2 regions of the Providencia rettgeri genome follow, and region 2 is predicted to be linked to the other one. Evidence: predicted binding sites of a transcription regulator. Region 2 holds the regulator's gene; the other holds the start of a gene.
The links. Region 2 encodes PurR, which represses purine synthesis genes. Its sites were predicted from a motif close to CANGCAAACGTTTGCNTG; they were not measured.
Positions count from the first base shown of each region.

Region 1: the regulator PurR is predicted to act here: its motif matches at 4,595-4,612, upstream of purL (phosphoribosylformylglycinamidine synthase).

Region 1 is NZ_CP163512.1:877,348-884,462, forward strand. It holds gene acpS (holo-ACP synthase) at 1-264, shown strand, start outside; gene AB6N04_RS04010 (YfhL family 4Fe-4S dicluster ferredoxin) at 344-604, opposite strand; gene AB6N04_RS04015 (XRE family transcriptional regulator) at 863-1,312, opposite strand; gene leuE (leucine efflux protein LeuE) at 1,511-2,155, shown strand; gene tadA (tRNA adenosine(34) deaminase TadA) at 2,249-2,740, shown strand; gene mltF (membrane-bound lytic murein transglycosylase MltF) at 2,768-4,366, opposite strand; gene purL (phosphoribosylformylglycinamidine synthase) at 4,696-7,115, shown strand, end outside.
Region 2 is NZ_CP163512.1:1,826,871-1,836,400, reverse strand. It holds gene AB6N04_RS08330 (helix-turn-helix transcriptional regulator) at 1-379, opposite strand, end outside; gene punC (purine nucleoside transporter PunC) at 732-1,952, opposite strand; gene punR (DNA-binding transcriptional activator PunR) at 2,075-2,980, shown strand; gene purR (HTH-type transcriptional repressor PurR) at 3,138-4,163, opposite strand; gene sodB (superoxide dismutase [Fe]) at 4,759-5,337, opposite strand; gene AB6N04_RS08305 (Grx4 family monothiol glutaredoxin) at 6,643-6,987, shown strand; gene rnt (ribonuclease T) at 7,064-7,708, opposite strand; gene gloA (lactoylglutathione lyase) at 7,837-8,244, opposite strand; gene AB6N04_RS08290 (DUF1289 domain-containing protein) at 8,419-8,658, shown strand; gene slyA (transcriptional regulator SlyA) at 9,237-9,530, shown strand, end outside.

The DNA of each region.
Region 1 (7,115 bases), 950 kb from region 2:
CAAGCAAAACCTGCTCGTTTTTTAGCAAAACGCTTTGCAGTTAAAGAAGCCGCAGCCAAAGCATTAGGAACAGGGATCCGTAATGGCCTTGCGTTCAACCAGTTTGAAGTGACCAATGATGAATTAGGAAAGCCTTTATTGCATCTAAAGGATGAAGCGTTAAAGCTTGCGAAAAGCTTAAATGCGACCTGCTTCCATGTTTCTATCACAGATGAACGGCATTATGCATCAGCGACGGTGATTATTGAACGCCTTGATGATTGACTCAAGCTGCTACAGTGTTGTATTGGCTGCCAGTGTACTATCTGGCAGCATTGAGAAAATAAATCGCGGTAAGGGGCATTTAAATTTTGTCTGCATGGTGGATAGCGACAAATTTATCCCACAGTTGTTCTTCGGTTTCAATGTGCTGCGGATCAGTGATAATCGTATTCGTGATAGGGCATACTGACTGGCAAGTCGGTTTATCGTAGTGCCCAACACACTCGGTACATAATGTTGAGTCAATTTCATAAATTTCTGCGCCCATAAAAATTGCATCGTTAGGGCATTCAGGTTCACACATATCACAATTGATACATTTTTTAGTAATTAATAGTGCCATTTTTATCAGTCAAATATGTTTTCATATAATTTTATTAGTGCTAATTCTACACTGAATTTTATAAATTAAATAGGTAATTATGATACAAATTGTTAGCTATTAGACAAAGGAAGGATGTTAATAATATGTTTTTAAATTTACCAAAATTTGATGGTTTAATTGTATTTTCTTGGAGGATTTAAGCCTGGTTATTGAATTTTAAATAAGAGCCTAAATAAGACCCTTATTTAAATTATTTTTAACGAGGTGTAAATAATATTATACTATAGTATAGTTATGAATTCTCCAACGTTTATCCTTCTCTGATTGGCTGTATATATGTATAAGCCCATTAGCGACATATAAGGTTGCTGACTGAATGGTATCTCCAACAGCAAAGTCATCAACATAGACTAATTGTATGCCAGCTTTATCGTCAATTTGGTATAGTTCAACGATTTTATCATTTAAATTGTAACCGTATAAATATTGCTTATTTTGTGTAACGTCGTAAAAGGCTTGAATATTACTCAAATAGCTTCGTAATCTTCCTTTTTGTACCGGGGCATTGGCTTCAATTTTACCAGTGTCTGTCATACTATAAACAATATAGCTTGTGTCTTTTGAATGGCCCAAAAAATAAGTGCGTTTAGCGGCGCTAAATATCATCGTTGTTGGATAAAATTCGTCAAAAGAGCTGTCTTGTATTAACTTTCTAATAATAGCCATATATGATTCCTATTAGTATATAAAATATAGATAACGAAATTCGGAATTAATAATATTTAAATAAATTAAGTTTAAAAATAACCTTTATTATTAGTTTATTTCATATGTATAAATAAAAAAGAAACAATAAATAGAATAGATATTCACAAAGATAGAAAGTTATGATAGTAATAATGAAAAACATAAAGGAACGCAAACATGTTCGAAAATCTCGGAGTTCTTAACTTCTGGACTTACCTCGCAGGGCTTATTTTTATTATTATTGTGCCAGGACCTAATTCGATTTATGTGCTCAAAACCAGTACTTCCAGTGGTGCTCGGTTTGGCTATCGAGCTGCGTTAGGGGTATTTACAGGTGATGCCATATTGGTTTTTTTATCTTTTATTGGTGTCGCGTCAGTGATCAAAGCTTCACCAACGCTTTTTATGATTGTTCGCTATCTTGGTGCGGCATATCTTTTATATCTCGGTTGTAAAATTTTATATAGCACATTGAAACGCAAGTCACAGGCTGAGGGGGAAGGCGCTACAGTCAGCTTAAAGTCTGAAAATCATTTTTTTCGTGCTTTAGCGTTAAGCCTGACAAATCCGAAAGCAATTTTGTTTTATATTTCGTTTTTTATTCAGTTTGTTGACTTTAACTACGAGAATGCGTGGGTACCTTATTTAGTCCTTGCGACAATTTTGGAGCTAGTGAGCTTCTTATATCTTAGCGTACTTATTTTTAGTGGTTATCTGATTGCTAAATTTTTACGGGAGAAAAAGATCCTCGCTAAACTGGGTAATTGTACCGTTGGTGCCTTTTTTATGGGGTTTGCGGCAAAACTTGCCTTGAGTAATTAGTCTGTATAGAGAAATCCCCGAGTAAGATTTAAAATTGCAGTCACTCTGACATTTGGTAATAATTACCCTTTGAGTTATTGCCCAGAGGTAAGAGTGACGCAATTAGAAATTGATGAATACTGGATGCAGCAAGCCCTTGAACTTGCTTTTAAAGCGCAAGAGGCAGGGGAGATCCCGGTAGGTGCTTTGTTAGTTAAAGATGAACAGTTAATAGCCTCTGGTTGGAATCGCTCAATCCTTGATCATAACCCGACTGCTCACGCTGAAATTATGGCTCTACAACAAGCTGGGCAAGTATTGAACAATTATCGTCTACTTGATACCACGCTATACGTTACCTTAGAACCTTGCATAATGTGCGCGGGTGCGATGATACACAGCCGAATTGCCCGCGTTGTTTATGGGGCCAAAGATTTTAAAACGGGGGCTTGTGGTTCTTATATAAATATTATGCAACAGGCAGGGTTAAATCATTATGTGGAAGTTACGGGCGGTATTTTAGAAGAGAAGTGCTCTTCAATGCTAAGTGCTTTTTTCAAAATGCGCAGAGCACAAAAGAAAGAGCAAAAGCGCCAACAGAGTTAGCGCCTTGGCAGGTTATTCAAAGGAGCATTACGGTTTTTTAAACGGGGGGATGACCGGTGGTTCTCTATCCGTTTTTGTCCCTTGCTGGTCAGGATGTAATGAAATCAAGTATTGACCGAGTGACATTTTTGTTTCTTCACTGCTCTTTTGAGGTGATTTCGCTGAATCTATCTCCTCTAAATGGCTCATATTGGTTTGTTCCGGTAGGGGAGATTGGTTTTCAATGAGTTTAGTATTGTTTTCTTTTAGGTTTTCAGGCAAAACCAAATAGGTTAAAGATTGCTGAGCGATATCCAGCGCATGTTGTTTACGTTCTTGCGTTTGCAAGTATCCCACAAGGCTTTGATGATACCGGCGAATATTTTCCACATAACGATAAGCTTCATGCCCACGTGCATAGCCATAAGTAAGCTGCGAATAATATTTTTGCTGGGTTAGTAGTGGAAGACGCGCTTTAACATCGAGCCATCTGTCTGGATCACCACCTAGCATTTGAGTGAGCTTTCTCACATCTAACATATGCCCGTATCCCATATTATAAGCGGACAGAGCAAACCAAATGCGGTCATCTTCTGCAATTGTTTCAGGCAGTTTATCCATAATATAAGCAATATATGCCGCACCACCTTTAATGCTTTCTTCTGCATCTAACCTATCAGCGATCCCCATTGTGGCGGCAGTGGGTTTAGTTAACATCATTAAACCGCGAACTCCAGTTGGGGAGGTGGCAAGGGGATCCCAGTGGGACTCTTGCCATGCAATAGCAGCCAGCAGTTTCCAATCAATGACATCAGCATACTTTTCAAATAAAGGCTGATATTCAGGAAGCTTATTATCAATCGCTTTGATAAAGGCCATCGTATCGAAATAATCGAACGATTCCACATGACTAAAATATTTTTCATTCAGGCGGGCCAATAGCTCTGATTCATTACTTTGATTAAAAAAATCAAGCAGAGCCGCATCTAAACTGTTTTCTTGCCCACGTCGCATATACCAAGTGACAGCATGATCATCGAGTAAATCAAACGCGACAGCAATTTGCGGGTGAATCCGTTGCTGTAGAGCAACAGCGATAGAGTCTTCGAGGGTATAGTCGATTTCACCTTCTGCGAGCATTTCAAGAATTTGATTTGTATTGTATTTAGATGTCTCTTCCCATTTTAAGTTTGGATATTCTTCAGCAAGCGCTTTTAAGGTACTGGCGTGGGCTGTCCCGGAGGTAACAAGCAGCTTCCCCTTGATATCATTAAATGATTTCGGGCGTGTAGTGCCTTTGCGATAAACCAATTGCTGAGTGACCGTTAGGTAGCTAGGGCCAGTTTTGGTTTTTGTTAATCGGTCTTTATTGTACAAAAGCCCAGCAACGGCAATGTCAGCATCGCCGTTTTCTAGGTCGATAAAAATTTGCTCGAATGTCGGGCGGATAGTGATCTTAAGTTTAACTCCTAGGTACGAAGCAAAGCCTTGAGCAAGTTCGTAGTCAAAACCACGAAGCTGTTTTTGCTCATCAATATAGATAAGTGGCGAGCTGACGGCACTAATACGTAATTCACCTTGTGACAGTATGTGATTAATTTGTGAATCTTGCGTATTGGGCCAGCGGACATTAAAGCCGATGACCATTGAAGCCAGTAGCGCGATAACCACGATGATTAAGTAGTTAACTTTTAAGTTATTCAAATAATAATTTCTCGTGCAATCACTGGTGTTGTGTGGTGTCTAAAAAGAGTATGGCTAAGTAATGGTTATAATTCCAGTGGTTGGGTATTTTGCTCAACAATTATGATCGGTGCAACCTATATTATCGTATTTAGCACATAATAATATTTAACTAATCGCTTTATTTTTAATCACGCAAACGGTTTCGTATTGATGAACATTACTCTATAATGGGCTCCGGTTTCCCTGCTTTCGTGTTCAGGGCTGGCGTTTAAAAGAGAGAAATTAAGACTATGGAAATTTTGCGTGGTTCACCTGCTCTATCAGCATTTCGTATTACCCGCCTTTTGGCGTTGTTTGCAGAGAAACAACTGCCTGTAACAGATATCTATGCTGAATATATGCACTTTGCTGAGCTATCAGCGCCGTTAAGTGATAGCGAGCAAGGTAAACTGAGCAGTTTGTTAAAATATGGCCCATCCCTGGCAGAGCATGACCCATTCGGTAAACTTATTTTAGTCACCCCTCGTCCGGGTACAATTTCTCCTTGGTCATCTAAAGCAACGGATATTGCTCACAATTGTGGTCTGACTCAAGTTAAACGCATTGAACGCGGTATTGCCTACTATGTTCAGGGGGATTCATTAACGCAAGGGCAGTGGCATGAAGTGATAGCGCAGTTACACGACCGTATGATGGAATCAATTTTTTCATCTTTTGAACAAGCAGAGGCCTTGTTTGTGCATCAGCAGCCTGCACCGATGAAAACCATTGATATTATCAATGGCGGACGTAATGCACTGGTAGCGGCAAATAAAGAAATGGGCTTGGCGTTAGCCGATGACGAAATTGACTATCTACAAGCCGCCTTTACAGGTCTAAAACGTAATCCAACAGACGTTGAATTGTATATGTTTGCTCAAGCGAACTCTGAGCACTGCCGTCACAAAATCTTTAATGCGGATTGGGTGATCGATGGTCAAGAACAGCCAAAATCGCTGTTTAAAATGATCAAAAATACGTTTGAAAAAACACCAGATCACGTCTTATCTGCTTATAAAGATAATGCAGCGGTGATGGAAGGCTCTTCTGTTGGTCGTTTCTTCCCTGAGCCAGAAGGGCGTACGTACCGCTATCATCAAGAAGATGCTCATATTTTAATGAAAGTGGAAACTCATAACCACCCAACAGCAATTTCCCCGTGGCCTGGCGCTGCAACGGGTTCTGGTGGCGAAATTCGTGATGAAGGTGCCACTGGTCGAGGTGCTAAGCCAAAAGCTGGATTGGTGGGTTTTTCCGTCTCTAACCTACGAATTCCCGGTTTTGAACAGCCTTGGGAAGAAGACTTTGGTAAGCCAGAACGTATTGTTACCGCGCTAGATATCATGATGGAAGGCCCTTTGGGCGGAGCCGCGTTTAATAATGAGTTTGGTCGTCCTGCACTTTTGGGTTACTTCCGCACCTATGAAGAAAAAGTGAATAGTCATAATGGCGAAGAATTACGCGGTTATCACAAGCCAATTATGCTAGCGGGGGGGATTGGTAATATTCGAGCCGATCACGTACAAAAAGGCGAGATCCCAGTGGGTGCGAAACTGATCGTGCTCGGTGGTCCATCAATGAACATTGGTTTAGGCGGTGGTGCAGCATCATCAATGGCATCAGGTCAGTCAGACGCAGATTTAGATTTTGCGTCAGTACAGCGTGATAACGCAGAAATGGAACGTCGCTGCCAAGAGGTGATCGACAGATGTTGGCAACTAGGGGACGATAACCCTATTTTGTTTATTCATGATGTTGGTGCTGGTGGTCTATCCAACGCGATGCCGGAGCTCGTGAGTGATGGTGGTCGTGGCGGTCGTTTTGAATTGCGCAAAATTTTGAACGACGAACCGGGTATGAGCCCGTTAGAGGTGTGGTGCAACGAGTCTCAAGAGCGTTATGTGATGGCAGTTGCCCCTGAGCAACTGGATATGTTTACTGCGATTTGTGAACGAGAACGCGCGCCGTTTGCCGTGATTGGTGAAGCGACAGAAGCGCGTCATTTAACCTTAAATGATGCGCACTTCAATAATCAACCGATTGATATGCCACTGGATGTATTACTGGGTAAAACGCCAAAAATGCTGCGTGATGTGAAAACCCTCAAAGCAGCACCTGATGCATTAGACAGAACGGCCATCAATTTAAATGAAGCGGTTAAACGGGTTTTACATTTACCCGCAGTGGCAGAGAAAACCTTTCTGATCACCATTGGTGACCGCACTGTAACCGGTATGGTTGCCCGTGATCAAATGGTCGGCCCTTGGCAAATTCCCGTTGCTGACTGTGCGGTGACAACGGCGAGTTTAGATAGCTATTATGGCGAATCCATGTCAATTGGTGAAAGAACGCCAGTGGCATTAGTTGATTTTGCTGCATCTGCTCGTATGGCTGTAGGTGAAGCACTGACTAACCTTGCGTGTTCTTACGTACAAGATCTTAAGCGCGTGAAACTATCAGCAAACTGGATGGCTGCAGCAGGTCACCCTGGGGAAGATGCTGGATTATATGAGGCAGTAAAAGCGGTAGGTGAAGAGCTGTGCCCAGCACTGGGGTTAACTATCCCAGTGGGGAAAGACTCTATGTCAATGAAAACGCGTTGGCAGCAAAATGGCGAAGAGCGAGAAATGACATCTCCGTTATCATTGGTGATCAGTGCATTCGGACGTGT
Region 2 (9,530 bases):
ATAATTCTTTAAAGGATGAACTCGCGAGCGCTTCAAACCAATTATCTTGCCAAATTTCCCCCAAGGCGATGGGTCTATCGGTATAATTAAATGTACGTTGTGGTAATAAAAAACGTAATGCGTCGTGGCGAATACGCAATACCATGGTTTTTGTCTGGTTTGGATTGGCGGTAAACGTATTGACTCTCGGTATGATAAGTTGAAACGGATTTGTGACGCTGTGCCCGTCCGCAGACATGCATATGGGATCCGATGAAACCCAAATTTCAGCGCCTGTTCCTGGGAAAATTTTAATCGCACTGGTGAACTCTTTGATAATCAAAATTGAACTCACAAAGTCTTTTAGTTCATCGGGTGGATAATATTGTTTCAACATCATACTTGAGCACTCATTATTAGATATAGTAATGATAGCGTTTTTTGACAAGAAAAATAACCATTTAAAGCAAGAGTATTAGAAGAAAAAAAAATAAAATCTCTTTTTGGTAGTGTAATGCGCTTTAATTAGCGGATAGTAGTCAATGGATAATGTATTAAATCGTATTTTTAAGTCAATACATCCCTATTACTGAATGTAACAGCAGCACAGAACATGCGTGTTATTAGTATTAAGGGGGAGCCATTCTGCTGATTTTTACCGTGAGAAAAGGTCAAAAGGAAACGGGTAGGTGAGATAATAGAAACCATGCCGTAGCTAGCGACATGGTTCTTAGACTAACAATATAATAATATTAATTTGCTTGGCAATCAGCCTGCTGTAGTGCCTTTTCAGATTTGACTGCGCAACGCTGCATAAAATAACCGATTGTCATTGGGAGAATGGTAAATGCCATAACCCCTGTTGTTGCAAGCAGTGGGTCAAAGGTTAAAGCAGAAACCAATAAACTTGCTAAGAAGCATAACCCGAGTTGTAAGGCATTTTGTAAGGCTGCCGCTTTACCACTTGCAGTTGGGAATGCGTTTAAGGCTTTTGAAACTGCTATCGGATATGATGCGCCGTTCATGGCCGCCATAAAGCAAAATGGAATTAAAATCATGGTTAATGACGGTGTGGTATAAATTGCCATGACGAATAAGAGAGACATGCTGACCCCATAGCCAATTAATAGCAGAGGGAACAAGGTTTCAGCACGTATTTTGGCTAAAACAAGACGGCAACCATAACCACCCACGATGAATGCGAGCGTTTGAGGAATATAGCTCAATCCAATATCCGCAGGGTTAAAGCCCATATTGCGTAGAATAAAAGGTGAGCCTGTTAACCAAGCAAAAAAACCAGCACTGCAAGAAGCATAAATTAACACGTTACCACTGAAAATAGGGGAACTGAGCAATTTAGCAAATGAGATTTTGGTTTGAGGCTGGCTATCATCTTCGTGTTTTTTAACAGAAACATTTTTGAGGAAACATGTCGGTAGCAGTAATAAAACGCCGACAGCCATTAAAATTAAAAAGATAACTTCCCAAGTTTGGTGCTCAAGCACCCATGCGCCTAATAAAGGGGCAAGAGCAGGAGAGAGCGCGACCAATGGCATAATTGAGGCGAAAACTTTTTGCGTGTTAGCTTCATCATAACGGTCAATTACAAGAGCTTGCCATAAAACGGCAGCGGAGCATACGCCAACAGCTTGTAAAAAACGCAAAGTTAACAATTGTGTCGCTGTTGTGACCCAAAAGATAGCTAAACTGCTCACAATAAAGAGAGTTAGGCCAACAATTAATACGGGTTTGCGGCCCAATTTATCTGAAAGCGGTCCCCAAAGAAGTTGAGCAAATGCAAAGCCCGCTAAAAAGATACTGAGAGAAGCACTGATAGCCCCTTCTGTTGTGTGCAAAGAGGTTTGCATTGCACCAAAAGCAGGCAGGTACATATCAATGGCTAAAAACCCCAACATACTTAATCCGGCAAGGTAAATCATAAACCCAGGGGAGTTTTTTTTCACAGTCGTCATAATTATTTACTTATTTGATATTAAAAAAATGTTAACGGTGACGCCATTGTATAGGCTATTTTTTTGTATTGTGAAACGGTAATATTTGGATCTTGCTATCAAAATATTTGAAAGGAGATACTATGTGGTCAGCTCATGCACTAGAAGTGATTGATGCGGTTGCTCGGACGGGGAGTTTTAGTGGTGCCGCAGATGAGTTGCACCGCGTGCCTTCAGCAATCAGCTATACGGTTAAACAAGTTGAAGAATGGTTAGCGGTTCCCTTGTTTGAGCGTCGGCATCGAGATGTCGTCTTAACCGAGGCTGGACTTATTTTTATTAAAGAAAGCCGTTCTGTTATCAAAAAAATGACACAGACACGTCATCAATGCCAGCAAGCGGCGAATGGTTGGCGAGGGCAGTTTAGCATTGCGGTTGACTGTATTGTTAAGCCACAGCGGACTGAGCAACTTATTCTCGATTTTTATCGACACTTTCCTGATATCGAATTGTATATACATTCCGAGGTGTTTAATGGTGTTTGGGATGCATTAGCCGATGGGCGGGTAGATGTCGCTATTGGGGCAACCCGCGCTTCACCGATTGGCGAGCGATACAGCTTTCGTGATATGGGGTTTATGTCATGGATGTGTGTTGCAAGCCCAGATCATCCTTTAGCAAAAATAGGCCATAATTTGACGGATGATCAAATGCGAGAGTACCCAAGCCTCTGCTTAGAAGATACTTCCCGTAGCTTACCCAAACGTGATACTTGGGCGTTAGATAACCAACGACGTTTAGTGGTTCCCTATTGGGAAAATGGGTTGGCGTGTTTAGCGAATGGACTTTGTGTGGGTATGGTGCCCGAGCATCGGGCTGCGCCTCTATGTGCAGAAGGTAAATTGGTGGAGTTGACATTGGCGCAGCCATTTCCATCAAGTCCATGCTGTTTAACGTGGGTAGAAAAAAACACCTCTCCCGCGCTAAGTTGGTTATTGGATTATCTTGGTGATAGTGAAACACTCAATGCGGAATGGTTATCCATTTAAGCTTCGCAATCGACGATGGTCGATTATTCAGACGTGGATAAACACAAGCTGTTTGGCGATAGGTTAGATTGGTTTTGCAAGTTAATGTGTTGATTTTCACCTAATAATACAAAGTGGGAAAAACCGTGTTTTTATCCCACTTTGTCAACAACCTCAATTAGCGACGATAGTCGATAAATGGCCCATCAGCGACCGAACGGCGCTCAACAAGGCGAGGATGAACTTCGATAGTTTGAGCGTCTTCGCGTTTATTCACGATGCGGTCTAGTAACATTGCGAACGCCATTTGCCCCAAACGTTCTTTAGGCTGGTGGATTGTTGTCAATGCAGGGGTGAAATAACGCGCATTTCGTACATTGTCGTAGCCAATGATTGATATATCTTGTGGAACACGTAAGCCCATTTCATCAGCAGCACAAATTGCGCCCATAGCCATAATATCACCACCACAAAAAACGGCGGTAGGGCGCTGTTTGTGGCTTAAAATCTGCATCATCGCTTTATAACCTGACTCAGGCTCAAAATCCCCTTGGACAATCCACTCTTTCTTTAAGGTAATTTTAGCTTCTTCCATGGCTTTTTGGAAACCAGTTAAACGGCCGATCCCTGTATTTCGCTCAAGGGAACCTGGGATCACGCCAATATCACGATGACCTCTATCAATCAGATAACGTCCTGCGAGGTAACCACCGTGGAAGGAGTTATCAATGATGCTATCAGTGAAATCCCCTCGGGATGTTCCCCAATCCATCACAACCATAGGAATATTGCGGTAATCTTCAAGCATGCCAATGAGTGTGTCTGGATATTCGGAACACATCACCAATAGGCCATCGACACGTTTTTGTGCCAACATCTGTAAGTAGGCTTTTTGTTTACCTAAATTATTGTGAGAGTTACAGAGGATCAGTGTGTAGCCTTTTTCATAGCAGCTATTTTCAACGGACTCAATAACCTCAGCAAAATAAGGTGCCTCGCTGGATGTTGCCAGCAAACCAATCGATTTGGTGTGATTTACTTTTAAACTACGGGCAACCGCACTAGGTGAATAATTGAGCGCTTTGATTGCAGCCCAAACTGCCGCTTTAGTGTCATCAGCCACAAAGCGCGTTTTATTAATAACATGGGATACGGTCGTGGTGGAGACGCCAGCGCGTTTTGCCACATCTTTAATCGTTGCCATGGGGGAATAAAACTCCTGACCAACTATAGGTCTCTCTAAGAATTCTAGTTAAAAAATTACCTGCATATTGATGCATAGATCCTTTGCTGGCAATAATTTAGCGATTTGTTGTCGATTTTGTCTGATCTAGCGCAAAAACGAAAGAAATAATTGATGTTATAACATGTGATATAGACACTGGTTTTGCTTTTTTGGATGTGTATACTTAATAGCCTTACTGTTTGTACGGTTATTATTGGCTCAATTTTGTTAGGATGAGAGGAACTCATGGATACAGATTTTAAGTATGGAATTCTAGCTGCACTGGGTACACTGGTGATGATTATCTTTATTGGTGCACATATCTTCTAGTTATAGTTTCATCTTCATCGGATGAATTGCATAAGGGCGAGTATTCACTCGCCCTTATGTTGTTGACAAAGTGGGATAAAAGCGTGGTTTTTCCCACTTTGTGTTATCAGGTGAAAATCAATATATTGATTTTCCTTGTTTATTTTCAAAACCTATCCAACCTGCCGCCAAACATGTTATGTTTGTCAGCAGTCTGAGGGCGAGTATTCACTCGCCCTTACTCTATTTAGAAAACGTATTAATATTATGCTAAGTTTTCTTCTACGAATTTCCAGTTTACCAGTGCCCAGAAATTTTCTAAGTATTTAGGGCGCGCATTACGATAATCGATGTAATAAGCGTGCTCCCAAATATCAACAGTTAACACAGGTTTATCATCACCAGAAATTGGTGTTGCTGCGTTAGACGTATTAACGATAGCTAAACTACCATCGGTTTTTTTAACTAACCAAGTCCAGCCAGCACCAAAGTTTTTGGTTGCTGCGTCGGTAAACTGCGCTTTAAACTCCGCAAAAGAACCAAAGGCTTTATTGATAGCATCTGCAACTTTACCGGTTGGCTCACCACCGGCATTTGGTGCTAAGCAGTTCCAATAGAAAGTGTGGTTCCATACTTGAGCTGCGTTATTAAACACACCAGCGTCAGACGTTTTAATAATTTCTTCTAAAGATTTACCTTCAAAGTTAGTCCCTTTGATTAAGTTGTTTAAGTTAACAACGTAGGTATTGTGGTGCTTACCATAGTGGTATTCTAAAGTTTCAGATGAAATATAAGGTTCTAAAGCATCTTTTGCATACGGTAGAGCGGGAAGTTCAAATGACATGATGTACTCCTTGATTGCTTTTGTATCAAAACATACGGGTGTTTGCTCGTAAAGTGAGCGAAATATTGTGCTTCATTGTTTATCTACAGTTTTTTGCCAAATGGCCTGTATGATCCTTAATATATTAATAGTAACACGATTAACCCTATAAAGGGTAAATGTAATCGTATTAGTAAGGGGGATTGATCTTTGTTGGTCAATTTTTATTCTAATTAATGCCAGTTAGGCAAGGCACGAAGTTCGCCGCCGAGTGAGCCGGGCAGGAGCCTCTCAAGGCAGCATCAAATAAGTGAAACGTGTTTTAATCGAACCCGTAGGGCAGCGTTTAGGCTCAATATTTTATTTAAATAGTCGTCAGTCAGCACGATGAATACATTTAGCTGTTTTTTGACCTTTTTAGCGGTGAGAATCAGCAGTAAAGATAAACAGCCTCTAGTTCCAGCCAATGAAGGTTCTTATTAAAAAAATGACATTAAAAAAGGTGATAGCTGCAAGCAGGTAGATATAAGCCTTAAAAAAAAGGGGGGTTATGTCGGGTTGAACCTGATCTTTAATCATAAAAAATGCAATGAAAACAAAGAATAGGACGATTATAAAAATAGTTATAATAAGGCTGCTGTACATAGGATTTTAATATTAGAAAAATATAATTTTATCCTTATTGCCAAGTTGTGCAAGTACGCTAAGAGGGACAAACGGGTAATCGAAGAGGTCGCTACTTGATAAAAATAATACGAATATTCTATTAATCTCAATTTAATCAATCGGTTATAATTTATGGTGTAGCTCTTATTACGATACGTTTGGATTGTTTCTGACAACTTTTTGGCTGCGGATAATAAATAGTTCCCCCAATTGATAACCTCTAGCTTGTAAAAGAGTGAAGGGGAGGCTATTCAATGAAGGAGGAGAGCTTTCATTGTTAAAGTAGAGGTTAACTTAATTGAGTTGATTTATTGTAACGCTTATAGATAGAAGTAAGGTGATTAGCAAAAAAATAGGCTGAACATGTTGCCGAATAAGCAAAATGGCAGATAGGTAGATGCTGAACTTTAACAATATGCCTTGAGTCGAAATGATCTCCTGCTGTAAAGGGAGGCGTAGATTTATTTGACTTGAATCATAAATAAGTCACAATAGAAGCAAATTAAAGGAGGGGGATCCCCCCTCTTTTTTCATACAAAATAGTCGTTAATATATTCAGAACGAAATATCGTCTTGCGCAGTATATTTTAGGGCTAAAAATCACTTATCTAGTTGATAAATAAAAATATACTCATCATGTTTAATGTTAAGGAAGTAAAAATGACAACAATTGAAAGAATTGAGCGCCAAATCAAAGAAAATCCAATTTTATTATACATGAAAGGCTCGCCAAAACTTCCGAGCTGTGGCTTTTCTGCTCAAGCAGTTCAAGCGCTGTCTTCATGTGGTGAGCGCTTTGCTTATGTTGATATTTTGCAAAACCCAGATATTCGCGCTGAATTGCCAAAATATGCAAACTGGCCGACTTTTCCACAATTATGGGTAGATGGTGAACTCGTTGGCGGGTGTGACATTATTATGGAAATGTTCCAACGTGGTGAGCTGCAATCACTCATTAAAGAAACAGCAGATAAATACCGTCCAGAAGATGAAGCTAACGCGTAATCACTGACATTCAACAAAAAACCGCAGTGGATAAAAGTGAAATGCTATTTATCTACTGCGGTTTTTGTTTATCTGTTTATTTTTCGTCTTCAATGATTGGCCAGCCACCAAGCTTTTTGAATTTATTTACAATTTCGCAAAATAAATGTGCGGTACGGTCAGTATCATACAGTGCGCCATGCGCTTGTTTACCATCGAATGGGATCCCCGCACTGGCACAGGCTTTAGCCAGAATGGTTTGCCCAAACACTAAACCACTTAGTGCGGCCGTATCAAACGTGGCAAAAGGATGGAATGGGTTACGTTTTAAACCCGCACGTTCCGCCGCATTCATCACAAAACTATGATCAAAATTTGCATTATGGGCAACAATAATTGCACGGTTGCAATCCGTGTTTTTCATCCCTTTGCGAACGACTTTGAATATGGCATGCAGAGCGTCGTATTCACTGACTGCACCACGCAGTGGATTTGTTGGGTCAATTCCCGTAAAAGCCAGTGCAGATGGCTCTAGATTAGCCCCTTCAAATGGTTCGATATGAAAATGCAGGGTCTCATCTATAGAAAGCCAGCCATCTTTATCCATTTTTAATGTAATTGCGGCTATCTCAAGCAGCCCATCAGTTTTTGCGTTGAACCCACCCGTTTCGACATCAATAACAACAGGGTAATATCCCCGGAAACGGTTTACTAGGGCGTTCGGATTATTTTTTTCAGACATTAGGACTTTCGATTATTAAGTTTCTGATTGGCTTATATTATGCCTAAATCAGAAAAATTGTCAGATAAGCTAAAAAGAAAGTTTAAGCCGCCAAACCGCGCCGCTTAAACTTTAAATGGTGTATTAAATTAGTGACCTAAACCTTGGCTGGCACTTTTGTTTTCGATCAACTCAATTTTATAGCCATCAGGATCTTCAACGAAGGCAATGATGGTTGAGCCGCCTTTTACCGGACCGGCTTCTCGGGTTACGTTGCCGCCTGCATGACGGATATCATCACAAGTTTTAGCAACATCATCAACACCAAGAGCGATGTGTCCATAGGCATTGCCCATTTCATAGCTATCAACGCCCCAATTGTATGTTAGTTCAATAACAGCCCCTTCACTTTCATCGCTATAACCAACAAAAGCTAAAGAATATTTATACTCCGTATTTTCACTGGTTCTAAGTAAACGCATTCCTAATACTTTGGTATAAAAATCAATAGAACGTTGCATATCAGTAACACGTAACATGGTATGAAGTAAGCGCATATAAACCTCTTGAATTTTACTCAATAATTCTGAATCTATTTAGCTATTAATATAACGTGCTTAAATTGTTAAATACAGTAATAGCAGTTTATTTTTTGGCCAAATAGTGGTAATACTCATTTTTCAAGAGTATATCATATCTTTATGATAGTTTTTGCATTTGAAGGGGGAGTGATGGCTGAGCAACTGGAGTTTTTTGACATACCTAGCCCTTGTCGTGGGATCTGTCAAACAAATGAGCAAGGTTATTGCCGTGGTTGTTATCGAACACGTGACGAGCGATTTAATTGGCTAAAGTTTTCGAATGCAGAAAAGCGCAATATTATTCGTTTGTGTCGTCAGCGTCTGCTAAGAGCGACAAATAAAAAAATAACGCAAGATGAAGCTATCGATTATCAACAATCACTTTTCTAATTAATAAAACAAAGGGGATAATGTCTGATTTTAAACATATGTTTTGCATTCAGATTTAATTAGTTTGTTTCGAATTATTTTGTTTTCATTAATTACTTTAGTTACATTTCAATTAAATTTTATTTATTAAAATTCAATATACGTAAACAAAAATGAATTTCAAATCAAATATTTTTAAGACCAACTATATTATTTTGTTTTTTAACGATTTATTTTGAATTATATTTACTATTGTTATTAGCTATGGCAATAGAGACTAAAATAGATAGATCCGAAAGAAGAGTCCAGCTATTCTTATTAGTAAGGGATTTGATAGATGCCACATTTACATGGCGTAATTTACAACCTCAAATAGATATATATTAATCTGATATATGTCACTTAGAATGGGAAGAAAGATCACTACAAATAGGTATTTATCAGCTTTGATATCAATAAAAAGTTGTAAACATAAAAGGAAATTAATATATAATTTAGAAAATAATATCAGTAGAGTATATTTTTTAGACATTATAATTATATAAAAGGAGGGTAAATTGGAATCACAAATAGGGACAGAACTATCACGTGTAGTTCGTATGTGGAGAGCATTAATTGATCATCGATTAAAACCACTAAAACTAACGCAAACTCATTGGGTTACGCTACATAATATAAGCCAATTACCGCCTGAGCAATCGCAGATCCAACTCGCGAAAGCGATAGGCATTGAGCAACCTTCATTGGTAAGAACATTAGACCAATTAGAGGAAAAAAAACTCATTTCAAGGCACACTTGTGCAAATGATAGACGTGCAAAAAGAATCAAACTAACTGAGGAATCTGAACCATTTATCAAGACAGTTGATCAAGTGATTAATAATACACGGGTT